Regions from separate parts of the Pseudomonas sp. 43A genome, predicted to be linked through region 3. Evidence: predicted binding sites of a transcription regulator. Region 3 holds the regulator's gene; each other region holds the start of a gene.

Region 1 (10,563 bases), 1.4 Mb from region 3:
CGCAGACCCATCTCTTCCATGACCTTGCCCTGTGCTTCTTCAGGGATGTCGATGGTGACGTTTTCAAACGGTTCTTGCTTGACGCCGTCAACTTCACGAATGATCACTTCAGGACGGCCCAGGGCCAGCTCGAAGCCTTCGCGACGCATGGTTTCGATCAGTACCGAGAGGTGCAGCTCACCACGGCCGGAAACCTTGAACTTGTCAGCGGTGTCGCCTTCTTCAACGCGCAGTGCAACGTTGTACAGCAGCTCTTTGTCCAGACGGTCCTTGATGTTACGGGACGTCACGAACTTGCCTTCTTTACCGCAGAATGGCGAGTCGTTTACCTGGAAGGTCATCGAAACGGTTGGCTCGTCAACGGTCAGAGGCTTCATCGCCTCGACAGTGTCCGGGTGGCACAGGGTGTCGGAGATGAACAGCGAGTCCATACCGCTGATGCAAACGATATCGCCTGCTGCAGCTTCTTCAACGTCGATGCGGTGCAGACCGTGGTGACCCATCAGTTTCAGGATACGGCCGTTACGGCGCTTGCCGTCGGCACCGATCGCCACAACCGGGGTGTTCGGCTTGACGCGGCCACGAGCGATACGGCCAACGCCGATAACACCCAGGAAGCTGTTGTAGTCCAGAGCAGAGATCTGCATCTGGAACGCGCCGTCACGGTCAACAGCCGGAGGCGGAACGTGGTCGACTACCGCTTGGTACAGCGGGGTCATGTCTTCCGCCATGGCGGTGTGATCCAGACCGGCAATGCCGTTCAGGGCCGAGGCGTAAACAACCTGGAAGTCCAGTTGTTCTTCGGTAGCACCGAGGTTGTCGAACAGGTCGAAGATCTGGTCCAGAACCCAGTCCGGACGCGCGCCTGGACGGTCAACCTTGTTGATCACCACGATTGGACGCAGGCCGGCTTCGAAAGCCTTCTTGGTCACGAAACGGGTTTGCGGCATAGGGCCGTCTTGAGCGTCAACCAGCAGCAGAACGGAGTCAACCATCGACATTACGCGTTCAACTTCGCCGCCGAAGTCGGCGTGGCCCGGGGTGTCCACGATGTTGATGTGGTAGCCGTTCCAGTTGATGGCGGTGTTTTTCGCCAGAATGGTAATACCGCGCTCTTTTTCCTGGTCGTTGGAGTCCATCACGCGCTCGTCGTTGAGCTCGTTGCGCTCCAGAGTGCCGGATTGACGCAGGAGTTTGTCTACCAGGGTGGTTTTACCATGGTCAACGTGGGCAATGATGGCGATGTTGCGTAGATTTTCGATCACTTGTGTATCTCGATCAGAGGATTCGGTTTGCTGACAAGTCTTGGCAGCGATTAGCAGTAGTGTCCGGCATGGCCGTTACAGCTTGACGGCGGTGTCGGGGGGCCGGTGACGCAGGCCACAGGCAAACAGCCCCGGGCACTTAGCTCGGTCGATAAACGCGCACATTGGCATGCCCCTCACTGAGCAAATGGTGAGCATGCAGGCGACTCATCACGCCTTTGTCGCAATACAGCAGGTACTGGCGAGTCGGATCCAGCTCCTTGAAACGAGCGTTCACTGCGTAGAACGGCATCGTCTGTACTTCTACGCCAGCGAGTTCCAGCGGCTCATCCTCGGCGGCATCCGGGTGACGGATGTCGATCACGATCTGGCCGGCCAGTGCTTCGCTGACTTCTTCAATCTGTACGTCCTGGCCCAATTCGTCGATCACCCGATCGATCGGCACCAGTTTGGCGTTTTCGAGCGCACGCTCGAGCACCGCCATGTCGAATTCTTTCTCTTCGTGCTCAACGCGACCGCGTTTGGCGGCAGTCTTCGGATTGACCGAAATGACCCCACAGTACTCCGGCATGTGCCGGGCGAAATCGGCGGTGCCAATCTCGTTGGCCGTGTCGATGATGTCCTGCTTGTGCGCCACGATCAGCGGACGCAGGACCAGCTTGTCGGTCACACAATCGATCACCGACAGGTTCGGCAGGGTCTGGCTCGAAACCTGGGAGATCGCCTCGCCAGTGACCAGCGCCTCGATCTGCAGGCGGTCTGCGATGTTGGACGCCGCGCGCAACATCATACGCTTCAATACGACGCCCATATGACTGTTATCGACTTTGCCGAGAATTTCGCCCAACACTTCTTCGAACGGAACACTGACAAATAGCACGCGTTGCGAGCTGCCGTACTTCTTCCAGATGAAATGCGCGACTTCCATCACGCCCAGTTCGTGGGCACGACCGCCGAGATTGAAGAAGCAGAAGTGCGTCATCAGGCCGCGACGAATGATCTGGTAGGCCGCAACGGTCGAGTCAAAGCCGCCGGACATCAATACCAGCGTCTGCTCCAACGCACCCAGCGGATAGCCGCCGATGCCGTTGTGCTGGCTGTGGATCACAAACAACCGTTTGTCGCGAACTTCGATACGGACTTCGATTTCCGGCGCTTTCAGGTCGATACCGGCGGCACCGCACTCACGACGCAGCTTGCTGCCAACGTATTTTTCAACGTCCATCGAGCTGAAGGTGTGCTTGCCGGCACGCTTGCAACGCACCGAGAAAATCTTCCCGGCCAGTGCAGCGCCGTAGTGCTGTTTGCACTTCTCGGTGATGTCGTCGAAGTCGCCCAGCGGGTACTCGTCGATCTGCAGAAAGTGCGCGATGCCCGGCATGCAGGTCAGGCGCTCACCCATCTCTTTCAAGGCTTTGGCGTCGGTAATGCGGGTTTCCAGCTCGAGATTGTCCCACACACCGTTCACCACCACGGCCGGGTCCAAGTCGCGGAGCACGGTGCGGATGTTCTTGGCCAACTGGCGGATGAATTTCGTCCGGACAGGTCGGCTTTTGATGGTGATCTCGGGGAAGACTTTTACGATTAGTTTCATGAAAACAGCGCGCGAACGGCCAGCCGAAAAAGGGGGGCGCGGATTATAGCGGAAATTGCTCAAGGTTTAACCAGTTAATGTGCAGAAGGTTTTCCATGCACCAAAACAGGTCATTTGCAGATTATGACGCTACATTAAAGGGCGATATTTTCTGCTTTAAGACGCTTTGCACCTTAATAAGCGTGAATTTGGGGCAAAAAACCCATGCTGGGGCACTGGCATGCAATTTGCTCCCTTGTGAGGCAGGTTGCCTTGGCAGAGTATTCGCGCCGGCATCACCACTATTAAGGGCATCCACTACCAGCCCTAATTCACCCGGAGGACACTATGTCGAAGTCGGTTCAACTCATCAAAGATCATGACGTCAAGTGGATTGATCTGCGCTTCACGGACACCAAAGGCACTCAGCACCACGTGACCATGCCGGCTCGCGATGCGCTGGAAGACGACTTCTTCGAAGTCGGCAAGATGTTCGACGGTTCCTCCATCGCTGGCTGGAAAGGCATTGAAGCCTCCGACATGATCCTGCTGCCGGACGACGAAACTGCCGTGCTCGACCCGTTCACCGAAGACGCCACCCTGATCCTGGTGTGCGACATCATCGAACCGTCGACCATGCAAGGCTACGATCGCGACCCGCGCGCCATTGCTCACCGTGCCGAGGAATACCTGAAGACCACCGGTATCGGTGACACCGTCTTCGCCGGTCCAGAGCCTGAGTTCTTCATCTTCGACGAAGTGAAGTTCAAGTCAGACATCTCCGGTTCGATGTTCAAGATCTACTCCGAACAAGGTTCGTGGATGTCCGACCAGGACATCGAAGGCGGCAACAAAGGCCACCGTCCAGGTATCAAAGGTGGTTACTTCCCGGTTCCGCCGTTCGACCACGATCACGAAATCCGTACTGCCATGTGCAACGCACTGGAAGAAATGGGCCAGACCGTTGAAGTTCACCACCACGAAGTGGCAACTGCCGGTCAGAACGAAATCGGTGTCAAGTTCAACACCCTGGTGAAAAAAGCTGACGAAGTTCAGACGCTGAAATACGTTGTCCACAACGTGGCTGACGCCTACGGCCGCACCGCTACCTTCATGCCGAAGCCACTGTACGGTGACAACGGTTCGGGTATGCACGTGCACATGTCCATCGCCAAAGATGGCAAGAACACCTTCGCTGGCGAAGGCTATGCCGGCCTGTCCGAAACCGCTCTGTACTTCATCGGCGGTATCATCAAGCACGGTAAGGCTCTGAACGGCTTCACCAACCCGGCCACCAACTCCTACAAGCGTCTGGTGCCAGGTTTCGAAGCGCCGGTGATGCTGGCCTACTCGGCTCGCAACCGTTCCGCGTCGATCCGTATTCCTTACGTCAACAGCCCACGTGGCCGTCGTATCGAAGCGCGTTTCCCGGATCCGGCTGCCAACCCGTACCTGGCTTTCGCAGCACTGCTGATGGCCGGCCTGGACGGTATCCAGAACAAGATCCACCCAGGCGACGCTGCCGACAAAAACCTGTACGACCTGCCGCCTGAAGAGGCGAAAGAGATCCCGCAAGTTTGCGGCAGCCTGAAAGAAGCTCTGGAAGAGCTGGATAAAGGCCGTGCGTTCCTGACCAAGGGCGGCGTGTTCTCCGACGACTTCATCGACGCTTACATCGCGCTGAAATCCGAAGAAGAAATCAAGGTTCGTACCTTCGTACACCCACTGGAATATGAGCTGTACTACAGCTGCTGATCCGGTAGCGCTGCGCTACGCGGCGTGAGTGAAAGAGGCCTCCTTCGGGAGGCCTTTTTTATTGCAGATCAAAAAAAACCCTCACCCTAGCCCTCCCGAAACGTCGGACCGCCCAGAGGGAGAGGGAACTGATCTCCATGCTTTTCAGAACCTGAGTTCACATGGCAATTTCAGGTCGGTGAAATTTGTGAGAGCAACCCGGTCAATCCCCTCTCCCTCTGGGAGAGGGTTAGGGTGAGGGCGTTGCCAGATGCTTACCGAGTTGGGCCAACCGCCGCGTCTGGCCTATGCTGCACCCCATCGTTTTCAATCCCGGTCGATGTCATGGGTCGCACCTTTCTCTACATTCTGCTGCTGATCGCCCTGCCCGCTGCCGCGCAGATCTATAAGTACACCGATGCCAACGGCAACACTGTCTACAGCGATCACTCGCCGGACGGCGTAAAGGCGCAGCCGGTGGAGTTGCCGCCGCTCAATCGCGTCGAGCCGCAAACACCCAACGCACCAGCCGCACCCGAATCTGACAATCGCCAGCCGGCACGCAATGATGCCTATGAGATTCTGGAACTCGCCGGCCTGCCCACCGAAGAAGCCCTGCGCGCCAATAACGGCACGTTCACCGTCAACGTGCTGATCAAACCGCGCCTGCGGCCACCGCATCAATTAAGACTGGTATTGGACGATGAACCCTACGGTCAGCCGAGCAACGTGCCGATCCTGCAACTGGTGAACGTGGATCGCGGCGAACATCGTCTCGCCGTGCAAGTGATCGACGGGCAGACGATCATCCAGCAAAGCCCGCCAGTCGCCCTCAGCGTGCAGCGAGTGCACAAGCCATGATCCGCGCGTGGTTGTTCCTCCTGTCGGCGCTGATGTCGCTGCAAGCCTCAGCCGAGGTCTTCACTTATACCGACGCGCAAGGCAATCGCGTCTATACCGACCAACCGCGCGGCAACGCCAAGCGAGTGCCGGTCGCCACCAGCAATCGCATGTCCGCCAACCCCGCCGCCGCCGCGCCGATCACCACCGCGAAAAAATCCGCGGAACAACCGCTGTTCCACTACGACATGCTGCGCATTCTGGTGCCCGAACCCGATGCAACCATTCGCAGCAGCGCCGGCGAAATCATCGTCAGCGTCACCAGCGAACCGGGCCTGCAAAAAGGTCATCGTTACAGACTGCTGCTGGATGGCCAAGCCACCGGCGAACCGGGACTGAGCCCGGTCTTCCCGCTAAATAACATTGATCGTGGCAGCCACAACCTTTCGGTGGAAATCCTCGATGCCGAAGGGCGGACGGTGGAACGCACTGCCAACCAGCCTTTCCACATGCTGCGCATCTCCCTCGCACAGAAACGCCAGGTCAAACCGTGCACCACCGACGATTACGGCGTCCGTCCGGAATGCCCGATGAAAGACAAACCGCCCGAGCCGAAAAACCCCTTCCTGCGTTTCTTCTAACGCCATTCAGCTTTGCGCACTATATTGGTGCATTAGCCTGCACCGTACTCACATTCCAACCCATTTTGGTTCGAAACTACCCGCGAGAGCTGGCCCTGTGCCACGCAAACGAGCGTAAAACGCCTGTTTCACGGGTTAAGCGCTTCTTTTCGGAGCCTTGGTTTGGTTTTTGCATTTTCCCGATACCGACGCTTGCTTGTTGCGCACGCTCCGCCCCCAAAAGAGGCTCCGATGACCATTAGCGACGCAATCCACCGTTTGCTGCTCGACAACCTGACCACCGCCACCATCCTGCTCGACGCCGAATTGCGCCTTGAGTACATGAACCCGGCGGCGGAGATGCTGCTCGCCATCAGCGGGCAGCGCAGCCATGGGCAGTTCATCAGCGAGCTGTTCACTGAATCCACTGAAGCGCTGAATTCGTTGCGCCAAGCGGTAGAGCAGGCGCACCCGTTTACCAAACGTGAAGCGATGCTCACCGCCCTCACCGGCCAGACGTTGACCGTGGATTACGCGGTGACGCCGATCCTCAGCAACGGCGCGACCATGCTCCTGCTGGAAGTCCATCCGCGTGACCGCTTGCTGCGGATCACCAAGGAAGAAGCGCAGCTGTCCAAGCAGGAAACCAGCAAGATGCTGGTACGCGGCCTCGCCCACGAGATCAAGAACCCCCTCGGCGGCATCCGCGGCGCCGCGCAATTGCTGGCCCGTGAACTGCCGGAAGACAGCCTGCGCGATTACACCAATGTGATCATTGAAGAGGCCGATCGCCTGCGCAATCTGGTCGACCGCATGCTCGGCTCGAACAAGTTGCCGTCGCTGGCCATGTGCAACGTCCACGAAGTGCTGGAGCGTGTCTGCCAACTGGTCGAAGCCGAAAGCCAGGGCTGCATCACCTTGGTGCGCGATTACGACCCGAGCATTCCCGACGTATTGATCGACCGCGAACAAATGATTCAGGCGGTATTGAACATCGTGCGCAACGCGATGCAGGCAATCAGCAGCCAGAACGAGCTGCGCCTTGGCCGTATCAGCCTGCGCAGCCGGACCATGCGCCAGTTCACCATTGGCCATGTCCGCCATCGCCTGGTGACCAAGATCGAAATCATCGACAACGGCCCGGGGATCCCGGCGGAACTTCAGGAAACCATTTTCTTTCCGATGGTCAGCGGACGTCCGGACGGTACCGGACTCGGCCTGGCCATTACTCAGAACATCATCAGCCAGCACCAGGGCCTGATCGAGTGTGACAGCCATCCAGGCCACACCACCTTCTCGATCTTTCTGCCACTGGAACAAGGAGCCACATCGACATGAGCCGTAGTGAAACCGTGTGGATCGTCGATGACGACCGTTCTATCCGTTGGGTGCTGGAAAAGGCGCTGCAGCAGGAAGGCATGACCACCCAGAGCTTCGACAGCGCTGATGGCGTGATGAGTCGCCTGGCCCGTCAGCAGCCCGACGTGATCATTTCCGACATCCGCATGCCGGGTGCCAGTGGGCTGGATCTGCTGGCGCGAATTCGCGAGCAACACCCACGGCTGCCGGTCATCATCATGACCGCTCACTCCGATCTGGACAGCGCTGTCGCCTCGTATCAGGGCGGCGCGTTCGAATACCTGCCCAAGCCGTTTGACGTCGATGAAGCGGTGTCGCTGGTCAAACGCGCGAATCAGCACGCGCAAGAGCAGCAAGGCCTGGAAGTCGTACCGGCGCTGACCCGCACCCCGGAAATCATCGGCGAAGCGCCGGCGATGCAGGAAGTGTTTCGCGCCATCGGCCGCTTGAGCCACTCCAACATCACCGTGCTGATCAACGGCGAATCCGGTACCGGTAAAGAACTGGTCGCCCACGCATTGCACCGGCACAGCCCGCGCGCGGCCTCGCCGTTCATCGCGCTGAACATGGCGGCAATCCCAAAAGATCTGATGGAGTCCGAGCTGTTCGGCCATGAGAAAGGCGCGTTCACCGGCGCGGCGAACCTGCGTCGCGGCCGCTTTGAACAGGCTGACGGCGGCACACTGTTCCTCGATGAAATCGGCGACATGCCGGCGGATACGCAAACCCGCTTGCTGCGCGTTCTGGCGGATGGCGAGTTCTACCGCGTCGGCGGGCACGTGCCGGTCAAGGTCGATGTGCGGATCATCGCCGCGACCCACCAGAATCTGGAAACCCTGGTGCACGCCGGAAAATTCCGTGAGGACTTGTTCCACCGCCTCAACGTAATCCGCATCCACATCCCACGCCTGTCGGACCGTCGTGAAGACATCCCGACCCTGGCCAAGCACTTCCTCAGCCGCGCCGCGCAGGAACTGGCTGTCGAGCCAAAACTGCTGAAAAGCGAGACCGAGGAATACCTGAAGAACCTGCCGTGGGGCGGCAACGTGCGGCAGTTGGAGAACACTTGCCGCTGGATCACCGTGATGGCGTCCGGACGCGAGGTGCACATCAGCGACCTGCCGCCAGAACTCCTGAACCTGCCGCAGGACTCGGCACCGGTGACCAACTGGGAGCAGGCGCTGCGTCAGTGGGCCGATCAGGCCTTGGCGCGCGGCCAGTCGAGTTTGCTCGACAGCGCAGTGCCGGCATTTGAACGGATCATGATCGAGACAGCGCTGAAGCACACCGCCGGGCGCCGGCGTGATGCAGCGGTGTTGCTGGGTTGGGGGCGTAATACCCTGACGCGCAAGATCAAGGAATTGGGGATGAAGGTTGATGGTGGGGATGATGATGAAGGGGATGAGGGTTAAAACCTTGTTCGCTTGAGGATGGTTGTGTACTCAGGATCGATCCCCCTCACCCCAGCCCTCTCCCCAAGGGGGAGAGGGGAAAGGGAGCCGATTTCAGGTGACTTCGAGGCTTGAGTTCGGCTCGGTATCTCAGGTCGGCGTAATTTGACCAGGCAACTCGGTCAGTCCCCTCTCCCTCTGGGAGAGGGTTAGAGGTGAGGGCCCCCCGTGCACCGCATCAATGCACAATGACCCGCGATCGCGCACAGCTGCATCGCCACACTCCTTCCTGAAAAAACCAAAAAACCCACTGTCCAAGAACATGAAAGCCCCGAATTACGGGGCTTTGATGTCTCTGATCAGCTTTTTTGTTTCAGCAGATTAAAACCTGGCACGCCCCCTGCAATACCTCTTACAGGTGATTCGATTCACCACCCGTTTCGGGGACCTTGGTACAGGCAGGCCGGGGATTCCCCTCTTTATACCGGGCGCACACCGCAACGCGATGCGCCCACCGTTTTGGGATCCTTGGTACAGGCAGGCCGGGGGTTCCCTCTTTACACCGGACCGACGCTGCTAGCGAAGTCCCCCCGTTTTGGGAACCCTGATACAGGCAGGTCAGGGATTCCCGCTTTTACATCGCACCCGGCATCGAATCATTCGAGTCGAGGTCGCTTTGGCAAATGATGCGAAGGCTGGTTTTGCCAGGTCGGGTCAGATTTGCTTATTTCATCCTCCAGCTTATCCAGCATTTTTCCGGGACTGGTTTCAGTTCTCGCAATAGCAAGCAACCGCCCTTGTTCACCTGGGCTGGCCTGTTGCATGTGTTCCAGAAAACTCCAGACTCGACGCTGCAAAATCTGACGCTCAACCCTGAATTCTGGCGTGCGCGATAAACTTTCGATTCTTGCCATCAGCAAAGAGTTTGTCTGGTTCATTTCTAATGAACTCCAAACGGCACCCTTTTCCTGGTGTTGCGCCTGTGGAACATCATGCAGCCAACGATTGACTCCCAGATCAATCTCAATATCTCCCAACCAGATATCAGCCCCTGTTTGTCGGCGTGCCGCGACCAGTCGCCGTAAAGATGCGGGGTCGGTAATCGGATTACGTTCAAGACGGATCCCGTCTCTGAGTTCAATGGTTTCGGGGATTACCTGAATTCTGTTCTCCTGCAGACCCAAAATGCGTTTTGGAACATCAGAAGTGATCCCCTCCGGGAACCTGCTTATTCGATTATTGTGCAAGTTGACCACCTGTAACGCTGCCATTCCTTCGAGAGAGGGAGCCTCGCCAAGCGAGTTGTAGGAGAGCGTCAATTCCTCAAGTCGCAACGGACCATTATCGGTACCAAGCCCTGCCGGCAATTGCCTTATCCCCGTAAACGATAGGTCCAGCACCCGTAGTTCGGACATCCCTGACACTGAGGGCGCGACACCCAATTGATGGTTCCCGGACAGGTCAAGCACTTCCAGGCGGGTCGGGCCGTCCGCTTGCGAAAGTCCGACAGGCAGCTCAGTCAGTTTTGCCGAAGTGAGACTGAGTTTCCTCAATTCAGTCATACCGCGTACTGAAAACGGGAAGGCCAGAGTACTGTGAGAGATGGCCAGTTCCTGCAGCCGGGTCAGCCTGCCAAGCAGGTCGACATCATTTGCAGAAAATGTCATCCCTTCTACGTGCAGGGCTCGCAGATGGGTGAGCGTCTCGATTCCGGCAGGTAAACGGGAGACGCCGTACCGATGAATTTTTAAAATTTCGACATGAGGAAAACTCAACAGCAG
Region 2 (10,563 bases), 2.1 Mb from region 3:
CCGAAGGCACCCTCAAAATCACTGACGGCAAGATGAAAGCCTTCTGGCCTTACGTGCGTGATTCGGTGCCATTGGTGCTCGAAGACGGTGTGATCAGCCTCAGCACCGACTACAAACTCAATCTGTCGAAAGAAACCGAACTGCTGCTGAACAACGTCGCCGTCAGCATCGCGCCCTTCGCGATCAAGGCACCGGACGGACGCCCACTGGCGAAACTCGAGCGCCTCGACGTCAGCGAGACCTCGGTGGACCTGGCCAAGCAGCAAGTGGTGGTCGGCAAGATCCGCAGCAACAAACTGGAAACCTGGGCCGCCCTCGAAGCCGATGGCCAACTGGACTGGCAGAAACTGTTCGCCAGCCAACCGTCGAAACCGGCCGCCAAAGCCGCTGCTGAACCTGCGAGTACGCCGGCGGCTGCCGACTCGCCGAAAGCTGAACCGACTGCGCCGAGCAAGCCTTGGCAAGTGCTGCTCAAAGACGTGCAATTGCGTAACTACACCGTGCATCTCGCCGACCGTTCGGCAACACCTGCGGTGGCACTGGATATCACGCCGCTGAACGTCGATCTGCAAGACTTCGACAGCCTCAACGGTTCGCCCTTCAAGCTCAAGCTCGACAGCGGCGTGGGCAAGCAAGGCAAGATCACCGCCGACGGCACGGTCAATCTAGCCCCGGTCAACGCCCAGCTCAACGTGAAAACCTCGGACATCGACCTGCGCGTCGCGCAGTCCTACATCAATCCGTTCATTCGCCTGGAACTGCGTAGCGGCATGCTCGGCAGTGACCTTAAGGTCAATCTCAAGAGCACCGAACCACTGGCGCTCAGCGTCACCGGCCGCGCGCAGATCGATCAACTGCACACCCTCGACACCCTGAAAACCCGCGACTTCCTCAAGTGGCAGCAAGTGGTGGTCGAAGGCCTGAACTACCAGCACGGCGACAGCCTGTGGATCGACAAGGTCAACCTGTTCCAGCCGTATGCGCGGTTCATGATCAACGACGATCGCACCACCAACATCGACGACCTGCTGATCCCGCAACCGGCCGACAGCGGCGCAAAAACCACGGCAGCCAAACCGGCCAGCAACGAGAAACCGTTGGGTATTCACATCGGTGGCATCGCGATCAATGACGGCTCGGCGAACTTCGCCGACTTCAGCCTGACGCCGAACTTCGCCACCGCCGTGCAGCAGCTCAACGGCCAGATCGGCACCATCGACAGCCGTCAGGCGAAACCAGCCAGCGTCGACATCAAAGGCAAGGTCGACCGTTATGCACCGGTGACCATCAAGGGCGCGGTCAATCCCTTCGACCCGATGGCCAGCCTCGACATCGCCACCAGTTTCAAACGCGTCGAGCTGACAACGTTGACGCCCTACTCCGGCAAATTTGCCGGTTACCGCATCCGCAAGGGCCGGCTCAACCTCGACCTGCATTACCTGATCACCAAGGGCCAGCTCAAAGCCGAAAACAAAGTGGTGGTCGAGCAATTGCAGCTCGGCGAAAAAGTCGACAGCCCGGATGCCGTGAGCCTGCCGCTGAAACTGGCGATTGCCCTGCTCAAGGACGTCGACGGCAAGATCTCCATCGAGTTGCCGGTGACCGGTGATTTGAACAACCCGCAGTTCAGCGTGATGCCGATTGTCTGGCAGACCCTGCGCAACCTGATCGTCAAAGCCGCTGCCGCGCCATTCAAGATGATTGGCGGGCTGATCAGTGGCGGCGGCTCGGAAGACCTTGGCACCGTGTCGTTTGCCCCGGGCTCTAGCGATTTGAGCAAGGATGCCGAAGCGGCGCTGGTCAAACTGTCGCAAGCGTTGAAGGAACGTCCTGCCCTGCGCCTGGAAATCGAAGGCACCGCCGCACAGAGCAGCGATGGCCCGTTGCTCGCCGAGCAGCGTCTGGAACGTGAATACCAATACAACTACTACAAGATGCTCCAGCGCCGCGGCGATAAGGTCCCGGCCCAGGCTTCATTGCTGCAAGTGCCAGACAGCGAAAAAGGTCCACTGCTCGAAGGCATTTACCGCACCCGTCTGAAAACCCAGCCACCGGCCGAATGGAAGGATCTGGGCAAGGAAGAACGTACGGCGAAGATGCGCGAAGGCGTGATCAAGTTCTGGAGTGGCAGCGACGTGCTGTTGCGTCAGTTGGGTCAGGACCGCGCCAGCAGCATCAAGGACTATCTGGTCGATAAAGGCCAACTGGCAGACGACCGTGTGTACTTCATCGACGCCAATCTCGGTGAAGCCGAGAGCGATGGCCGCGTGGTCACGCAAATGCATCTGGATGCCGAATGATGAAACTGCAGTGGCTGGCCTTGATTGCAATGACCTTCGTGGCCAGCCACACCTTGGCATCCGATACGCTGCGCTGCGGCAGTCAACTGATCAGCCTTGGCGACCGCTCCAGCGAAGTCCTGCAAAAGTGTGGCGAACCGGTCAGCCGTGATGTGCTCGGCTACAAGCGCAGCGCCAATCGTCGCGAAGAGTTTCAGGTCGAGGAATGGAGCTACGGCCCGAGCAACGGCATGTACCAATACCTGCGCTTCGAAGGCAATCGCCTGCGGCAGATCACCAGCAAACGCGGAAACTGATCCAAATCACTTACCCATGTGGGAGCGAGCTTGCTCGCGAAGGCGTCTGGTCAGTCAAATCCATTGTGACTGGCATACCGCTTTCGCGAGCAAGCTCGCTCCCACAGTTGTTTTGCGGTGCCCTTCGATTCTTTCGCCCCTGAAATAGAACAGGCCCCGACACAAGTGGCGGGGCCTGTAATGGTCACATCCGTGTGACCGTTCGCATGAACTCTAAAGTTGCGGCAGACGTATTGCTCGGCCCGTCTGTCGCGTCTTCTCCCGGTCCAGGCGAGAAGTCATGCCTTACTCGGCTTTCAGGCCGTCAGCGGAGACCGCTTTGACGCCTTTGATTTTCTTGGTGATGTTCACTGCGGTGGTTTTCTGAGCTTCGGTGATAGCTACAGTCGACGACAGGGATACAACACCTTTGTTGGTTTCTACCTTGATGTCAGTGCCAGGGATGCCTTTTTCGGTGACCAGGTCGCTTTTGACTTTGGTGGTGATCCAGGTATCGGAAGTAGTTTCTTTAGCCTTGGTCATTTCACCGGCAGCCAGAGTCATTGGAGCCTGGGTAGCCTGAGTGGATTGTGCAAACGCACCGGAAGCCATGGTCAGGGTCAGCGCGGTAGCAGCAGCGGCAGTGATAGCGAACTTCTTCATACGAGTAACTCCTGTTTTTCTGGAAAGTCTGCTGGTTGTCTTGTCAGCAGGGTTACCAAGGTATTTGCGAACGCTGTGCCAACTTTTCTATTCGAATAAAGTTCATATAAATCAATAAGTTATCAATTATAGATATTTCCGAAATCATGCAATTTGCATGACTTGCGCAATATTCACATGCAAGTTGCGGTTTTTCGGAAAGTTCCTAAGACTCTGAAATTATTGAAGCTTTTGTGATGTGCTGTGCAATGAAAAATGCCCCGCATTGCGGGGCATTCTGTTCAGCACAAATTCAACTTATGTACCGCTGGCGGTGCAGCCTTTTGGCGAATAATCCGGTGCCACCGTGGTAGCACAGCTCCAGACACCAGCGCCGGTGCCCGAAGAGCGAGTCAGCGTAATGGTTTTACCCAGCACCGGTGCCGGAGCATTGGCGATCGTACACACGATCGATCCCGCGCCGTCAGCGGCGGTACCTGTAGCCGACAATGCACAGTTGGATGTAGTGGCCACCGCATCCCCCTTCACGATTGCCAGGGTAGGATTTGTACCTTGATTGATGGTGTCTTCAAACGGCACCTTCAGCGCACTGATTTCCGCCAGCCCCGCCGTCACCTTCGACCGCGCCTGATACTTGGAATACTGCGGCAAGGCGATGGTCGCCAGAATCCCGATGATCGCCACCACGATCAGCAGCTCGATCAGAGTAAAACCTTGTTGTTTTTTCATAGACACGCTCCATGCATGAGTCGAAATCTCATGATCTGAAAGGGGTGCAGCATAGGCCATGCCAATGCCTTCGAAGCCCCGCACATTGGGCGCAAAGCGCGCACACCGCCATTTCCTACAACCTGCAACCGCACTATCTGACACTTTTTGTCACCTGCACTGGCCGTGTTTGGCGCTGTCACTTGACTAGGCTATAAGTCATGAACTGCAAGCGTGCGGAATCCCCATGAATGACATCGCTCTGAGCGGTCTGGCCAAGCAATTGGTGCAGGCCGAACTGCTGACAGAAAAGAGTGCCCAGCAAGCCTGGCAACAGGCTCAGCGTAATCGCTTGTCGCTGGTCAGCTATCTGGTGCAGAACAAACTGGTCAAGAGCTGGCAGGTCGCAGAGATCGCCTCCGAGCACTTCGGCATGGCCTTCCTTGATCTCAATTGCCTGGACAAAGAAACGCAGCCCAAAGGGCTGGTCAGCGAAAAACTGGTGCGCCAGCATCACGCCCTGCCCTTGTGGCGGCGCGGCAATAAGCTGTTCGTGGGGATTTCCGACCCGAGCAACCATCAAGCGATCAACGACATCCAGTTCAGCACTGGGCTAAGCACCGAAGCCATTCTGGTCGAGGACGACAAGCTCACCGACGCCATCGAGAAATTCTTCGACACCCACGCCAGTGGCCTGGAAGACATGGCCGATGTCGATCTTGACGGCCTGGATGTCGAATCCATCGATGACAGCAAGCAAGACACGATTGGCGGACTCGACGCCGACGATGCGCCGGTGGTGCGTTTTGTTCACAAGATGTTGCTCGACGCGATCAAAAGCGGTTCTTCCGATTTGCACTTCGAGCCCTACGAGAAGAACTACCGGGTGCGAGTGCGCACCGACGGCATCCTGCGCGAGGTGGCCAAACCGCCGATTCAACTGGCCGGGCGGATCGCTGCACGTTTGAAGGTCATGGCCAGTCTCGATATTTCGGAGCGGCGCAAGCCGCAGGACGGGCGGATCAAGATGCGCCTGTCGAAGAGCAAGTCGATCGATTTCCGGGTCAACACCCTGCCAACCCTGTGGGGCGAAAAAGTGGTGATCCGGATCCTCGATCCGTCCAGCGCACAGATCGGCATCGACGCGCTCGGCTACGAGCCGGTGCAGAAAGACTTGTACATGGCCGCGCTCAAGCAGCCTCAAGGCATGATTCTGGTCACTGGCCCCACCGGCTCGGGGAAAACCGTGTCGCTGTACACCGGCCTGAATATCCTCAACACCGTCGACATCAACATTTCCACCGCCGAAGACCCGGTGGAGATCAACATGGAAGGCATCAACCAGGTCAACGTCAATCCCAAACAGGGCCTCGACTTTGCCCAGGCGCTGCGCTCGTTTCTACGGCAGGACCCGGACGTGATCATGGTCGGCGAGATCCGCGATCTGGAAACCGCCGAGATCGCGATCAAAGCCGCGCAGACTGGTCATCTGGTGCTCTCGACCCTGCACACCAACAGCGCCGCGGAAACCCTGACGCGCCTGCACAACATGGGCATCCCCGGCTTCAACATCGCCACCTCGGTCAGCCTGATCATCGCTCAGCGCCTGGCGCGAAAGCTGTGCAGCCACTGCAAGAAGCCCATCGAGATCCCACGCGAAACCCTGATCAAGGAAGGTTTCCCCGAGGAACGCATCGGCCATTTCACGATCTACGAGCCGGTCGGTTGCGATCACTGCAACGGCGGTTACAAGGGACGCGTGGGGATTTATGAAGTGGTGAAAAACACACCGGAGTTGCAACGCTTGATCATGGCCGAAGGCAACTCGCTGGAAATCGACATTCAAATGCGCCGCGACGGCTTCGACGACTTGCGCACCTCAGGGCTGCACAAAGCCATGCAAGGCATCACCAGCCTTGAAGAAATCAACCGGGTCACCAAGGACTGAACATGGCGGTCAAGGCAGCAAAAATCAGTATCTACGCCTGGGAAGGTACGGACAGGAAAGGCAGCAAAGTCACCGGTGAGCTGAGCGGACAAAACCCGGCGCTGATCAAGGCACAACTGCGTAAACAGGGGATCAATCCCGGCAAGGTGCGCAAAAAATCCGCGTCGTTGTTGAGTTTTGGCAAACGCATCAAGGCCCAGGACATCGCTCTGTTCACCCGGCAAATGGCGACCATGATGAAGGCAGGTGTGCCGCTGCTGCAGTCGTTCGACATCATTGGCGAAGGCTTTGAAAACCCGGCCATGCGCAAGCTGGTCGACGAGGTCAAACAGGAGGTCGCGGCCGGTAACAGCTTTGCCACAGCCCTGCGCAAGAAGCCGCAGTATTTCGACGAGTTGTATTGCAACCTGGTCGATGCCGGCGAGCAGTCCGGCGCGCTCGACACCTTGCTCGAACGGGTCGCGACTTATAAGGAAAAAAGCGAACGGCTCAAGGCCAAGATCAAGAAAGCCATGACTTACCCCTCCGCCGTGGTGCTGGTCGCAGCGGTTGTGACCGGAATTCTGCTGGTTAAAGTGGTGCCGCAGTTTCAGTCGGTTTTTTCCGGTTTCGGTGCTGAGCTGCCGGCCTTCACGCTGATGGTGATCAGCCTTTCGGAATTCATGCAGCAATGGTGGTGGGCGATTCTTGGCGCGCTGGTCGCGGCGATTTTCGGCACTCGTCACGCACTGAAAACCTCCCAGGCGCTACGTGATCGCAAAGACACCTGGCTGTTGAAACTACCCTTGGTCGGCACGCTGATGTACAAGTCAGCGGTCGCCCGTTTTGCCCGAACCCTGTCGACCACGTTTGCTGCCGGTGTGCCATTGGTGGAAGCGCTCGACTCGGTGGCCGGCGCCACAGGCAACGTTGTGTTCAAGCGCGCGGTGCTGCGCATTCGCCAGGACGTCTCCACCGGCATGCAGCTGAATTTCTCGATGCGCAGCACCGGGGTCTTCCCCAACATGGCCGTGCAGATGACGGCGATTGGCGAAGAGTCCGGCGCGCTGGACGAAATGCTCGACAAGGTCGCGGGGTTTTACGAGGAGGAAGTGGATAACATGGTCGACAATCTTACCAGCCTTATGGAGCCATTCATCATGGTCGTGCTGGGGGTAATCGTCGGCGGGCTGGTGGTGGCCATGTATCTGCCGATTTTCCAACTCGGCTCAGCGATCTGACATGCTTATCGACGAACTGTTTGCCCTGTATCCGCTGGCCTTTGTCTTCACTGCCCTGTTGCTGGGTCTGGTGGTCGGCAGCTTTCTCAACGTGCTGATCTGGCGTCTGCCGAAAATGCTCGAGCGCGATTGGCGCCAGCAGGCCCACGACGTACTCGGCTTGCCCGGCGAGACGCCACTGCCGACCTACAACCTGATGCTGCCGCACTCCGAATGCCCGCACTGCACCCACCGGATCCGTCCGTGGGAAAACATTCCGCTGCTCAGTTATCTGTGGCTGCGGGGGCGCTGTTCCGCGTGCGCTGCACCTATCAGCAAACGTTATCCGCTGACCGAACTGGCCTGCGCTCTGCTCTCGGCATTCGTGGCCTGGCATTTCGGCTTTGGCTGGCCGGCGTGCCTGCTGATTGTCCTTACCTGGGGTCTGCTGGCGATGAGTCTGATCGACACCGAACATCAACTGCTGCCCGATGTGCTGGTGCTGCCGTTGTTGTGGCTGGGGTTGATCGTCAACAGTTTCGGCTTGTTCGTGTCGTTGCACGATGCGCTGTGGGGCGCGGTGGCCGGTTACCTGGCGCTGTGGTCAGTGTTCTGGCTGTTCAAACTGCTCACCGGCAAGGACGGCATCGGCCACGGTGATTTCAAGCTGTTGGCGCTACTCGGCGCGTGGGGTGGCTGGCAGATTCTGCCACTGACGATTCTGTTGTCATCACTGGTCGGAGCCATTATCGGGGTGATTTTACTACGCCTGCGCGAACAGAAAACCTCGACACCGATCCCCTTCGGCCCCTATCTGGCCATTGCCGGCTGGATTGCCTTGCTCTGGGGTGGTCAAATAACCGACTTCTATTGGCAGTTTGTCGGTTTGAAATGAATACCCCTGTGGAAAAACCCTGGATTCTCGGCCTCACCGGCGGCATCGGCAGCGGCAAAAGCGCGGCGGCCCAGCACTTCATCGACCTGGGTATCCACGTGGTGGATGCCGATCACGCGGCGCGCTGGGTGGTAGAGCCGGGGCGTCCGGCGCTGGCAAAGATTGCCGAACACTTCGGCCCCGGCGTGCTGCTGGCCGATGGCACGCTGGATCGCGCCGCCCTGCGCAAACTGATCTTTGAAGTGCCGGAAGAACGCCGCTGGCTCGAAGCCCTGCTGCATCCGTTGATCGCCGAGGAAATCGCTCATCACCTTGCGCTGGCAAAATCGCCTTACGCGATGCTGGTTTCGCCGCTGTTGATCGAATCCGGGCAATACACGATGACCCAACGCATCCTGGTGATCGACGCCCCGCAACAATTGCAGATCGAACGTACCTTGCAGCGTGACCAGACCAGCGAGCAGCAGGTTCAGGCGATTCTCAAGGCTCAGTCGAGCCGCGAAGACCGTGTGAGCCGCGCCGACGACGTGGTGGTCAACGACCGCGACCTCGCTTGGCTGCACAGTGAAGTCGAGCGCCTGCATCACTTTTACCTGACTTTATCCGGAGGCCAAGCATGAGCCAGATCCCAACCGTAGAATGCCCAACCTGCGGCGCCCCCGTGGAATTTACCCCCGAGAACAAATTCCGTCCGTTCTGCTCCGATCGCTGCAAACTGATCGACCTCGGCGCCTGGGCGTCGGAAGAACACAAGATTCCGGTCGCACCGGATGCCGAGGACGAACTGTTTTCCGGCGATTTCGATCCGCGCCACTGATCCCGATCAGGGCCGCATAAAGCCGTAGTCCTGTTCGTCGTCGAGATTTTCCGCGAGAAAACGCAACTCGTCGGCCAGGTCTTCGGCGTTGCGCACAGCCTTGCTCTGCTGCACCACTGCACTGAGCAAGGCGCGCAAACTCAAGCCCGGGTCGAAGCCCACTTCCTGCGCCATGTCCAGACTCTGCCGGGTTTCCTGCCTTGCCCACTCGTACACACTCATGCCGCTGCTCCTGGAGGGATTTGTGCGAGCATGAAATTTCCCGCGCATGGCGGATTTGATATGGATCAAGACTTGGGATCGTCGTCCTTCCACGGCGCCGAAAGGTAGCGCGTGCGGTTGAACGTCTCCAGCCATTCCGGGCAGAACACTACCAGTGCACTGACGACCATGCCGTTGATGAAGGCCTCGGGAAACAGCAGCAGCCACAGATAACCGATGAAGTCTTCCAGCCACTCCGGCATGGCGAAGAGACCGTCGTACCACAGCAGCGTCAGGCTCAGGATCAGACATAACAGCGCGGACAACGCCGCAGCGAAGAATCCGGAGCAGAAGATATAAACAAACGGATTACGTGGCTGCGCGCGCTCGACGAGGATCGCCACACATTCAGTGATCAACACCGGTAACAGGATCAGCAGCGAGCCATTGACCCCGACCGCCAGCAGATCCTGACGACCCAGTAGCACCAGGCCGATCTGTGCGACCAGGCCTCCGACAATTGCCAGCGGCCAATCCAGCAGCAATGTCACGGCGGTCATGCCGATAAAGTGATAGGACACGCCGGTGTCGAAATCCCTGCGCACCAGCCACAACAGAAACAACGCGAATACCGTACCGAACAACAGATGCTGACGCCGGCTGTCACTGAACAACTCGACCCACGGCGCGCGCGCAATCGCCCAGAGCAGCACCGGCAGATAAATCAGCCAGCCGAGCGTCAGGCTCGCCGAGGACAACAGTTCGGCACCGATCATGATTCCCTCACTTTATCTGTGGGTTGATGTCCTTCGCCGCAGTCTACACCGCCACCCGATGAGCATCAGCCAAGCAAAGCTTTCTGCTTGTCGCATTTGAACGCTAAGCTTGGGCCTATGGATGACTCAGATTATTTACGCCTGCTGACCATCGCGGCCGAGCAAGCCAACGCCTTTCTGTCCAATGCCCGCAAATGGGAGCGTGAGCGTTGGGTCTGCCAGCGCCTGCTGCAAGGCCTGAACATCCCCTACCGTGCCGACGAATTCGCGCCGGCCGGCGAGCCGCCGGACGTGCTGTTTCGCGATGCCAATTTCGAGGTGTTCTTCGTGCTCGACGAGGGACGCCGGCTCAACGACGAATGGCGCGATGAGTTGCAGCGACGTCGCAGCGCTTTTTCTCTCAGCCAGTTGGTGCGCCGCGAAGCCAAGCCCAAGCGGATTCCGGCTAACGAATTTCTGCTGCGACTGGCGCCGACGTTGCGCAAAAAAGCGCACAACTACAAGGAACGCGGCATGGATCTGGGCGAACTGGACATCATCGCCTTCGCCAGTCTTAAACGTGAGGTACTGGATCTGAACAGCCATTTCCCCCCGCCCACCGAATATCTCCGTCAGGGCTGGCGCTCGCTGTCCCTGGTCGGCCCGACCTTCGCCCGCGTACTGTTCGCCCACCCGGATGCACCGGACTTCCTGCGCAGCAACCTCGGTCGCAGCATTGTCTTTGACGTGGGAATCAGCCTGTGACACCACTTCAGCAATTGATCGCCGATGTACCGCAGAC
Region 3 (10,563 bases):
CCTGCAATCGTTGGCGCAGGGCGGCACGGCGGTCGGCACCGGGATCAACGCACACCCTGAGTTCGCCGCTCGTTTCAGCCGTCAGTTGAGCCAACTGACCGACGTGCAATTCACCACGGGCAAGGATCTGTTTGCGCTAATCGGCTCGCAGGACACCGCCGTCGCCGTCTCCGGCCAGCTCAAGACCACCGCTGTGTCGCTGATGAAAATCGCCAACGACCTGCGCTGGATGAACTCCGGCCCGCTCGCCGGCCTCGGCGAAATCGAGCTCGAAGCCCTGCAGCCGGGCTCGTCGATCATGCCGGGCAAGGTCAATCCGGTGATTCCGGAAGCCACCGCCATGGTCGCTGCACAAGTCATTGGCAACGATTCGGTGATCACCATCGCCGGCCAGTCGGGCAACTTCGAACTCAACGTGATGTTGCCGATCATCGCGCAGAACCTGTTGAGCAGCATCGAACTGCTGGCCAACTCCAGCCGCCTGCTCGGTGACAAAGCCATCGCCAGCTTCAAGGTCAACGAATCGCGCTTGAAAGAAGCGTTGTCGCGCAACCCGATTCTGGTCACCGCGCTCAACCCGATCATCGGTTACCAGAAGGCCGCCGAAATCGCCAAGCAGGCCTACAAGGAAGGCCGCGCGGTGATTGACGTTGCTCTGGAACACACCAATCTGTCGCGCAGCCAACTGGAAGAGTTGCTCAATCCCGAGAAACTCACCGCCGGCGGCGTGTAAACCCCGCAACCGCTTTGGAGGCTCACCATGGAGCACTGGAAACGCACGATCGAACGGGCCAATCGCTGCTTCATGCTCGGCGAACTGATCGACGCCCGCGAGGCTTACTTGCAGGCCCTGGCCCTGGCGCAAGTGTTGTTCGAACGCTGGGCGGATGCTGACGAAGCGGTGGCGGCCTGCGTCATCTCCCATCACAACCTGGCGGACTTGCACCTGCGCCTGAATCAGCCGGAGGAGAGCGCCGAATACCTCTGCGCTATTCATCAACGGCTGCTGCAGACCATGCAGGACGAACGTCAGCGCCTGGCATTGCGTGAAGCGGCGCTGCGCCAGAGCAGCAAGACCTACGTCGAGCTGCTGAATTTCATCAGCGAACACGGCGAATACCCGCGCACCCAGCGTCTGCTGCACCCGGATACCGGCAATGCGCGCCGCGCGCCTGCCCCACACCACCATGGAGTCCATTGAAATGGCTTTTACCTTGCCTGCCTTGCCTTACGCCTACGACGCTCTTGAGCCGCATATCGATGCGCAGACCATGGAGATTCACTACACCAAGCATCACCAGACTTACATCAACAACTTAAACGCCGCTGTAGAAGGCACTGAGTACGCTGAATGGCCGGTAGAAAAACTCGTCGCCAGTGTTCAGCAACTGCCGGAAAAACTGCGTGCGGCGGTGATCAATCAGGGCGGCGGTCACGCCAATCACTCGCTGTTCTGGGAAGTCATGGTGCCAAGCGGCGGCGGCAAACCGGACGGTGCACTGGCCAAGGCCATCGATGAGCAACTGGGCGGCCTAGACAGTTTCAAGGATGCCTTCACCAAAGCCGCGCTGACCCGCTTCGGCAGCGGCTGGGCCTGGCTCAGCGTGACCCCGCAGAAGAAGCTGATCGTGGAAAGCAGCGGCAACCAGGACAGCCCGTTGATGAATGGCAACACGCCGATTCTCGGTCTCGACGTCTGGGAGCACGCCTATTACTTGCGTTATCAGAACCGTCGCCCGGAATACATCAACGCGTTCTACAACGTGATCAATTGGCCTGAAGTGGCTGCGCGCTATCAGGCCGCACTGGTTTAAGTCTTCTATAAAAACAATCCAAGGCTGACTATGGGCACTGAAACACTGGCGATCGGAAGTGGGCGTATGTTTCGTTACGCAGTGGGATCGCTGTTGCTGTTGGCGGGCATGACCTTGCTGGTCGCTCACGGGCTGGAATGGTTGAATCTGCAGCCGAGGCTGTCGCGGGCGTTGCAGGGTGGCGCGATCTGCGCCCTCGGCACGGCGCTTGGCGCGGTGCCGGTGTTGGTGATTCGGCGCATGCCACAGGCACTCAACGATACCTTGCTGGGTTTTGGCGCCGGGGTGATGCTGGCGGCGACGGCGTTTTCGCTGATCGTGCCGGGCATTGCCGCCGCCGAAAGCCTCGGTCTGACTCCGTGGGGCGGCAGTGGCCTGATCTGTTTTGGCATCATGCTCGGAGCGTTCGGGCTGTATCTGGTCGATCGCAAGGTTTCCGGCGCTTCCCCGGAAATGCTTGTCGGCACTGTCGAACATCCGGTGATTCCGCCACGGATCTGGCTGTTCGTGTTCGCCATCATTGCCCATAACATCCCTGAAGGCATGGCTGTCGGCGTGTCTGCCGGCGGCGGCATGCCGGATGCTGACAGTCTGGCCATGGGCATCGCCTTGCAGGATGTGCCGGAAGGTCTGGTGATTGCGTTGGTGCTGGCCGGGGCAGGGATGTCGCGGGTCAAAGCGTTTTTGATCGGGGCGGCGTCAGGTCTGGTCGAGCCGGTATTTGCCCTGTTGTGTGCGTGGCTGGTCAGCCTGGCGCAGGTATTGTTGCCGTTAGGTCTGGCACTGGCGGCGGGGGCAATGTTGCTGGTGGTGACCCATGAAGTGATTCCCGAGTCGCGACGCAACGGTCACGACAAGCTGGCCAGCCTCGGGCTTCTGATCGGGTTTTGTCTGATGATGGTGATGGATACCGCGTTGGGGTAGTTCGGTTTCCTTTACCGGTGCTCAAGGGGGAGAGTATCCCCCCCGCCTCCAGTAGTCAGGATGACAGAGCCAGGTACACGTAGTTACCAATAACGCCGGCAGCGATACTTGCCAGGAATGAGAACGTGGCGAGGAGGTAATTCCGGCGAACCGCACTCAACTCCTTGTCTCGTGATTTTTCCGTTTCCTTGCTCAGTACCACATAGGACGGTTTGCCCTTGCCCGACAAGTAGAAACACCACATTGCGAGCAAGCCTGTCAGCAGAAGACTGACAACGCGATACAGGAAGCCGACCTGATTCGCCGAGTTTCTTGGATCAAGCGCTTTAAGGGCCAGATCAAGTTTCTCCCCGACCGAAGCAAGATCGGTCGTGGGTATTTGAGCCTGAACGGAATAAGTCGAAAAAACAGCTTCTATATGGCGTTCCTGAATCAATGTATTCATACCTTCCGGCAACATGGCCCCGGCCAGAAAAAGTACAAACGTCAGAAAGAACAAGGACGTCGAAAGGAGCGAGGTGAAACGATTGGGTTTTTCCATTGCAAGTTCAACTTGCTGGCCCAATATCGTATCGATGTCGTCACCCCAACTGCGTTCGGTGTGGTGGATTTTATAGGAGATGACACCCGGCTCGGATCTCGTGGACAGCAGCCACCTGATCGGGTCCATAGGTCCCGCGGCCTGTGGTGGAGTTGCTGCCGCGTAAAAAGTTATTTCCTGCTTTTCGGGAATGGACTTGTCGGGGAAATTAATCAGGTAGGTCCACGTAAGGCGAACCGCCACAGAAGTCATTTTCTTCGTTTCTGAGTAATGCAGAAACGAGTCCAGCGTTTCAAGGGTGCGCTTCTTTCCGTTCTTGAAAAATATTGAGCCCTTGAAAGCCGTCAGTGTGGAGTGATTCTGTCTGATCCGCTGGTCAAGGAGTGCATGAATATGCAAAAGCCATTCATGGTCAATATTGAAAATACCGTGCATCTCTCCTTCGATCGATTGTGGCTGGCCAAGTAGTCCAGAAATGAAACTGCTCAGTTTCTCGCGATCGACGGGCAGCGAAAGCAAGTTGCCATCGTCTGGCTCACTAATAACAATGCTGTAGGGGTCTGTTGTCACTGCGAAAAGTCCTTTTTCTCATGGAGCGATCATTGCTCGGGAATGTGCTACGGGCGATTACTGAAGCGAGCAGATGAGACGCACACTGTCCATGTTCATCGCCAAGGGCATCTGTTGTGGGATCAACTCAATCAACCGCCTTCATCGAAATAGTTGTTGATCAGCGCCACCAGCGAGTCCAGCGCTTCCTGTTCCTGATGGCCTTCGGTACTCAAATAGATCTTCGTGCCCTTGCCTGCGGCGAGCATCATCATCGCCATGATGCTTTTGCCATCAACGGTCGTTTCCGGCGTACGGCCCACTCTGATCGAGCAATCCGGAAACTGCCCGGCCACCCCGACGAACTTGGCCGATGCACGGGCATGCAGGCCCAGTTTGTTGATAATTTCGATTTCCAGAGCAGGCATCGCGGTGTGAATCCTTTAAGTGAGGTCGCGGTGGCGAACCTGGACGTTCTTCAGGGTTTTCTGCAGGGCCTGACCCAGGCGTTCGGTCAGGTAGACGGAGCGGTGATGCCCACCGGTGCAGCCAATGGCAATGGTGACATAGGCGCGGTTGCTGGCGGCAAAGCGCGGCAGCCATTTGTGCAGGTAGGTGAAAATGTCCTGGAACATTTCTTCGACCTCGGGCTGGGATGCCAGGTATTCGGCTACCGGTTCATCGAGACCGGATTGCGCGCGCAGTTCCGGCTTCCAGTACGGATTGGGCAGGCAGCGCACATCGAACACCAGATCCGCATCCACCGGCATGCCGCGCTTGAAGCCGAATGATTCGACCAGAAACGCCGTGCCCGGCTCCGGCTGGTTCAGCAGACGGAGCTTGATGGAGTCGCGCAGCTGATACAGGTTCAGATTGGTGGTGTTGATCTTCAGGTCCGCGAGGTCGGCAATCGGGCCGAGCAGGGCGGTTTCATCCTGGATCGCCTCGGCCAGGGAGCGGTTGGCATTGCTCAGCGGATGGCGACGGCGGGTTTCGGAAAAACGCTTGAGCAAGGTTTCTTCGTCGGCATCCAGATACAGGACGTCGCACTGGATGTGCTTGCTGCGCACATCTTCAAGCAGTTCGGGAAAGCGCGTCAGGTGGCTCGGCAGGTTGCGCGCATCGATCGATACGGCCACCAGCGGCTGCGCCAGTTCAGTGTGAATCAGCGCACGTTCGGCCAGTTCCGGCAGCAAGCCTGCCGGCAGGTTGTCGATGCAGTAGTAGCCGTTGTCCTCAAGGACATCCAATGCGGTACTTTTACCCGAGCCGGAACGGCCACTGACGATGATCAAGCGCATGATTACTGCCCGTTCTGCTCGTCCAGGACAACCTGATACAAGGCTTCGTTGCTCTGAGCGCTGCGCAGTTTTTCGCGTACATCCTTGCGATCGAGCATGCTGGCGATCTGACGCAGCAACTCCAGGTGCGCATCGGTTGCGGCTTCCGGGACAAGCAATACGAAAAGCAGGTCAACCGGGGCGCCGTCGATGGCGTCGAAATCGATCGGTGCATCAAGGTGCATCAGTGCACTGATGGGTGCTTCGCAACCCTTGAGGCGGCAATGGGGAATGGCGATGCCGTTACCAAAACCGGTGGAGCCGAGTTTTTCACGGGCAATCAATGCCTCGAAGACATCCTGCATGGCCAGATCCGGCACTTCTTTATGGATAAGGTTGGCAATTTGTTCGAGGGCTTTCTTTTTACTGCCGCCCGGCACGTTCACCAGGGAACGGCCGGGGGTCAGGATGTTTTCAAGTCGGATCATGGGTTAGGGGTGTTAACGACCGGTCGCGCCCTGGAGGAGGCTCTGGGTCTTTTCCTTATGCTTTTTGAGTTGGCGATCCAGCTTGTCGGTGAGTGAGTCGATCGCAGCGTACATATCAGTATCTTCTGCGTTGGCGACCACTTCGCTGCCGGGAATATGCAAGGTGGCTTCGATTTTCTGCTTCAGCTTTTCGACGCACATCGTGACTTGCACGTTGGTGATCTTGTCGAAATGTCGCTCCAGTCGTTGGAGTTTTTCCTCGATATAGGAACGCAGAGGTTGGGTCACTTCCAGTTGGTGTCCACTGATGTTGACTTGCATACAGCTTCTCCTTCGTTGCCAGTGCATAAAGCGGCAGGCTGGATAGCCTGCCACTGGAACGCTGTAACGTGGCTTACATCAACCGCTTGCGTTCGCTCGAAGGCGCGATCCCGAGGGATTCGCGGTACTTGGCGACGGTGCGGCGAGCCACCTGAATGCCTTGTGCTTCCAGTAAACCAGCGATCTTGCTGTCACTCAACGGCTTTTTCTGATTTTCCGCGGCAACCAGTTTTTTGATGATCGCGCGAATCGCCGTGGACGAGCATTCGCCGCCTTCAGAGGTGCTGACGTGGCTGGAGAAAAAGTATTTCAGTTCATAAATACCGCGCGGGGTATGCATGAATTTCTGCGTGGTCACCCGGGAAATCGTCGATTCGTGCATGCCCACGGCTTCGGCGATGTCATGCAGCACCAGCGGTTTCATGGCTTCGTCGCCGTACTCCAGAAAACCGCGCTGATGCTCGACGATCTGGGTGGCTACTTTCATCAGGGTTTCGTTGCGGCTCTGCAGGCTCTTGATGAACCAGCGAGCTTCCTGCAACTGATTGCGCATGAAAGTGTTGTCGGCGCTGGTGTCGGCGCGACGGACAAAACCGGCGTACTGGGCGTTGACGCGCAGGCGCGGCACCGATTCCTGGTTCAGCTCGACCAGCCAGCGCTCGTTGTCCTTGCGTACGATGACGTCAGGGACGACGTATTCGGCTTCAGTGGACTCGATCTGTGAGCCCGGACGCGGATTGAGGCTTTGCACCAGCTCGATGACCTGGCGCAACTCGTCTTCCTTGAGCTTCATGCGCCGCATCAACTGGCTGTAGTCGCGGCCGCCCAGCAGGTCGATGTAATCGCTGACCAGACGCTTGGCTTCAGCCAGCCAAGGCGTCTTGGCTGGCAGCTGGCGCAATTGCAGCAGCAGGCACTCGCCAAGGTTGCGGGCGCCGATGCCGGCCGGTTCAAACTGCTGGATGCGGTGCAGAACGGCTTCGATTTCGTCCAGTTCGATGTCCAGTTCCGGATCGAACGCTTCGAGGATTTCTTCGAGGGTTTCGTCCAGGTAGCCCTGATTGTTGATGCAGTCGATCAGGGTCACGGCGATCAGGCGATCAGTGTCGGACATCGGCGCGAGGTTCAGTTGCCACAGCAGGTGGCTTTGCAGGCTCTCGCCAGCGGAGGTGCGGGTGGTGAAGTCCCACTCGTCATCATCGCTGCTGGGCAGGCTGCTGGCGCTGGTCTGGTAAACGTCTTCCCAGGCCGTGTCGACCGGAAGCTCGTTGGGGATGCGTTCGTTCCATTCGCCGTCCTCGAGGTTGTCCACCGTCGGGGCGGTTTCCTGATAGGAGGGTTCCTGGATTTCGGTGGGTTTCTGTTCGGCGTTGTCGGCCATCGGATCGGAATTGTCGAAGTCGTCGCCTTCTTCCTGGCGTTCGAGCATCGGATTGGATTCCAGAGCCTCCTGGATTTCCTGTTGCAGATCCAGGGTCGACAATTGGAGCAGGCGGATGGCCTGTTGCAGCTGCGGTGTCATCGTCAGCTGCTGGCCCATTCTCAAGACTAGCGATGGTTTCATGGCAGGGGCTTAACACCTTATTCGCCGGCGCTATGCGCCATCCACTACAGGGCGCCGGGGCGCCAAACTTAAGCAAATTATATGCCTGAAACTGAAGTGTTTGCCTAGAGCGCTGTAACAATTAAAGCGTATTAAATCCTGCTTGAATCGAAACAGCGCCCGGGCGGCGCACCGGGCACTGTTACGCTTACAGGCGGAACTCGTGACCCAGATACACTTCCTTGACCAGATCGTTGGCCAGGATGGTTTCTGCATCGCCTTCAGCAATGAGCTGGCCATCGTTGACGATGTACGCGGTTTCGCAGATGTCCAGCGTCTCACGGACGTTGTGGTCGGTGATCAATACACCGATGCCCTTGGCCTTGAGGTGGTGGATGATCTGCTTGATGTCGCCGACCGAAATCGGGTCGACACCGGCGAACGGTTCGTCGAGCAGGATGAATTTCGGTGCCGTTGCCAGCGCGCGAGCGATTTCCACCCGGCGGCGTTCACCACCGGAAAGGCTCATGCCGAGGTTGTCGCGGATGTGGCTGATGTGGAATTCCTGCAGCAGGCTTTCCAGCTCCTTGCGGCGACCGGCCTTGTCGAGTTCCTGACGGGTCTCGAGGATGGCCATGATGTTGTCGGCCACCGACAGTTTGCGGAAGATCGACGCTTCTTGCGGCAGATAGCCGATGCCGGCCTTTGCACGGCCGTGCATTGGCTGATGGCTGACGTCCAGATCATCGATCAGTACGCGGCCCTGATCGGCCTGCACCAGGCCAACGATCATGTAGAAGCACGTGGTCTTGCCGGCACCGTTCGGGCCGAGCAGACCGACGATCTGGCCGCTGTCGATCGACAGGCTGACATCACGCACGACCTGGCGGCTTTTATAGGCCTTGGCCAGGTGCTGAGCTTTCAGAGTTGCCATTACTGGGTTTTCTCGTCGGTTTTCTTCTTCGGCTGGATCACCATGTCGATGCGCGGACGCGTCTCGGTGACCTTGCTGCCGGTAGCGCGGCCGGCGCTGGCCAGTTTCTTCACGGTGTCATAGACGATTTTCTCGCCCTGAGTGACGTTGCCGTCTTTGTCGACGACCTTGGCCTTGTCGATCAGTACGACGCGGTTTTGCTGGGCATGGTATTGAATCGTCACGCCGTAGCCTTGAACCGGTTTGGTATCGCCCTGGGTTTGCAACTGCTCGAAGTAAGCCAGGTTGCCCACGGAGGTCACTACGTCGATATCGCCATTCGGTGCGCGAGTCATGGTGACGGTGTTGCCTTTAACGATCATCGAGCCCTGGGTGATGATCACATCACCCTTATAGGTAGCGATGCCGTTCTTGTCATCCAGTTGGGCGTCGTCGGCCTGAATGCGGATAGGTTGCTGCTGATCGTTCGGCAGAGCCCAGGCGCTCACGCTTCCCAGTGCTGCGCCCAGACTGAGCAAAATAGGGAGGGTTTTAACGAGCCTCATACTGTCCTCTTACGTTCGATAGCAGGTGTATCCTGCTTTCCTTCAGGTACGCTTTCATTCCAACGCCAGTCGATACACCGCCAGCGCCGTCGATTCTAACGGGTTGCTCGGTCTGCGCATATTCCTGCTGCGGGAACACGGTCATGCGAGTGGAAGTGATCAGGATGTCACGCTTCTTTTCATCGGTGCGCGCAACGCGTACCGAGTCGATCAGTTCGACTTCGGTACCGCCTGAGTTCACTTCACCGCGCTCACTGGTCACGTGCCACGGAAATTCCGTTCCGCGATACATGTTCAGGTCGGGTTTGGTCACGAGCGTGACGTCGGTTGCCTTCACGTGCTCGGCTTTTTCGGAGGTCATTTCATACTGCACCTTGCCATCCGGCAGGTATTGCAGGGTATGCGTGTTGGTTGCATACCAGTCGATAGGTGTTTCCACCGAGGTGGCCGGTGGTTTGTCGAGAAAGCGTTCCGGGCTGATATTCCAATAGCCGACCGCTGCGAAAATCGCAGCGATGCAGCCGAACAGCAGGAAGTTACGAAATTTTTTGCTGAACATGGTTTGGCTCACAGGTACGCGGCGTTGGCCGCATCGAGGCGGCCCTGGGCGCGCAGGATCAATTCACAGAATTCGCGGGCGGCACCTTCGCCCCCGCGAGCCTGGGTAACGCCATGGGCGTGTTCGCGGACGAAATCGGCAGCGTTGGCCACGGCCATGCCCAGACCGACCCGGCGGATCACTGGCAGGTCGGGCAGGTCGTCACCGAGATAGGCGACCTGTTCATAGCTTAGGCCCAGTTGCTCAAGCAGGCCGTCGAGAACGACCAATTTGTCTTCGCGTCCCTGAAACAGGTGCGGGATGCCGAGGTTTTTCGCCCGGCGTTCGACCACTGGCGTCTTGCGGCCACTGATGATGGCGGTCTGTACGCCAGCGTTCATCAGCATCTTGATGCCCTGACCATCGAGGGTGTTGAAGGTCTTGAATTCGCTGCCGTCTTCAAGGAAGTACAGGCGACCGTCGGTGAGAACGCCGTCGACGTCGAACACCGCCAGTTTGATCGCTTTGCCGCGTTGCAGCAGATCGTTGCTCATTACATCACTCCTGCGCGCAGCAGATCGGAGAGGTTGAAGGCGCCGACCGGGCGATCATCTTCATCCACAACGACCAGTGCGTTGATTCGGTGGTCTTCCATGATTTTCAGGGCTTCGGCGGCAAGCATTTCGGGCCGGGCAGTCTTGCCGTGGGCCGTCATCACCTGGTCGATAGTGGCGCTACGGATATCAATGCTGCGATCCAGGGTCCGGCGCAAATCGCCGTCGGTGAAGATCCCGGCCAGTTTGCCATCGGCTTCGAGGATGACGGTCATGCCCAGACCTTTGCGGGTCATTTCCATCAGCGCGTCCTTGAGCAGCGTACCGCGTTGTACTTGCGGCAACTCCTGTCCGGCGTGCATGACGTTTTCCACTTTCAACAGCAGGCGACGGCCAAGGGCGCCACCCGGATGGGAAAAGGCAAAATCTTCTGCGGTAAAGCCGCGGGCTTCCAGCAGCGCCACGGCCAGCGCATCCCCCATGACCAGGGCCGCAGTGGTCGACGAGGTCGGCGCCAGGTTCAGCGGGCAAG

What was found. Region 3 encodes sigma-54, which starts transcription at its own class of promoters, with help from an activator protein. Its sites were predicted from a motif close to ANTGGCATNNANNTTGCTNT; they were not measured.
Region 1: the regulator sigma-54 is predicted to act here: its motif matches at 3,074-3,093, upstream of glnA (glutamate--ammonia ligase).
Region 2: the regulator sigma-54 is predicted to act here: its motif matches at 4,014-4,033, upstream of HUW52_RS06085 (pilin).

What each region holds. Positions count from the first base shown of each region.
Region 1 covers NZ_CP054880.1:656,628-667,190, reverse strand. Annotated here, with positions in the region: gene typA (translational GTPase TypA) at 1-1,265, opposite strand, end outside; gene thiI (tRNA uracil 4-sulfurtransferase ThiI) at 1,405-2,859, opposite strand; gene glnA (glutamate--ammonia ligase) at 3,187-4,593, shown strand; gene HUW52_RS02910 (DUF4124 domain-containing protein) at 4,918-5,433, shown strand; gene HUW52_RS02905 (DUF4124 domain-containing protein) at 5,430-6,053, shown strand; gene glnL (nitrogen regulation protein NR(II)) at 6,285-7,370, shown strand; gene ntrC (nitrogen regulation protein NR(I)) at 7,367-8,803, shown strand; gene HUW52_RS02890 (leucine-rich repeat domain-containing protein) at 9,439-10,563, opposite strand, start outside.
Region 2 covers NZ_CP054880.1:1,367,139-1,377,701, reverse strand. Annotated here, with positions in the region: gene HUW52_RS06100 (DUF748 domain-containing protein) at 1-2,300, shown strand, start outside; gene HUW52_RS06095 (DUF2845 domain-containing protein) at 2,300-2,596, shown strand; gene HUW52_RS06090 (BON domain-containing protein) at 2,882-3,238, opposite strand; gene HUW52_RS06085 (pilin) at 3,536-3,967, opposite strand; gene pilB (type IV-A pilus assembly ATPase PilB) at 4,194-5,894, shown strand; gene HUW52_RS06075 (type II secretion system F family protein) at 5,897-7,114, shown strand; gene HUW52_RS06070 (A24 family peptidase) at 7,116-7,988, shown strand; gene coaE (dephospho-CoA kinase) at 7,985-8,608, shown strand; gene yacG (DNA gyrase inhibitor YacG) at 8,605-8,805, shown strand; gene HUW52_RS06055 (hypothetical protein) at 8,812-9,027, opposite strand; gene HUW52_RS06050 (energy-coupling factor ABC transporter permease) at 9,093-9,782, opposite strand; gene HUW52_RS06045 (DUF1780 domain-containing protein) at 9,900-10,526, shown strand; gene HUW52_RS06040 (MOSC domain-containing protein) at 10,523-10,563, shown strand, end outside.
Region 3 covers NZ_CP054880.1:6,093,473-6,104,035, reverse strand. Annotated here, with positions in the region: gene HUW52_RS26965 (aspartate ammonia-lyase) at 1-733, shown strand, start outside; gene HUW52_RS26960 (hypothetical protein) at 761-1,201, shown strand; gene HUW52_RS26955 (superoxide dismutase) at 1,203-1,814, shown strand; gene HUW52_RS26950 (ZIP family metal transporter) at 1,845-2,738, shown strand; gene HUW52_RS26945 (hypothetical protein) at 2,794-3,849, opposite strand; gene HUW52_RS26940 (HPr family phosphocarrier protein) at 3,981-4,256, opposite strand; gene rapZ (RNase adapter RapZ) at 4,272-5,129, opposite strand; gene ptsN (PTS IIA-like nitrogen regulatory protein PtsN) at 5,132-5,596, opposite strand; gene hpf (ribosome hibernation-promoting factor, HPF/YfiA family) at 5,609-5,917, opposite strand; gene HUW52_RS26920 (RNA polymerase factor sigma-54) at 5,991-7,481, opposite strand; gene lptB (LPS export ABC transporter ATP-binding protein) at 7,669-8,394, opposite strand; gene lptA (lipopolysaccharide transport periplasmic protein LptA) at 8,394-8,939, opposite strand; gene lptC (LPS export ABC transporter periplasmic protein LptC) at 8,926-9,498, opposite strand; gene HUW52_RS26900 (HAD family hydrolase) at 9,507-10,031, opposite strand; gene HUW52_RS26895 (KpsF/GutQ family sugar-phosphate isomerase) at 10,031-10,563, opposite strand, start outside.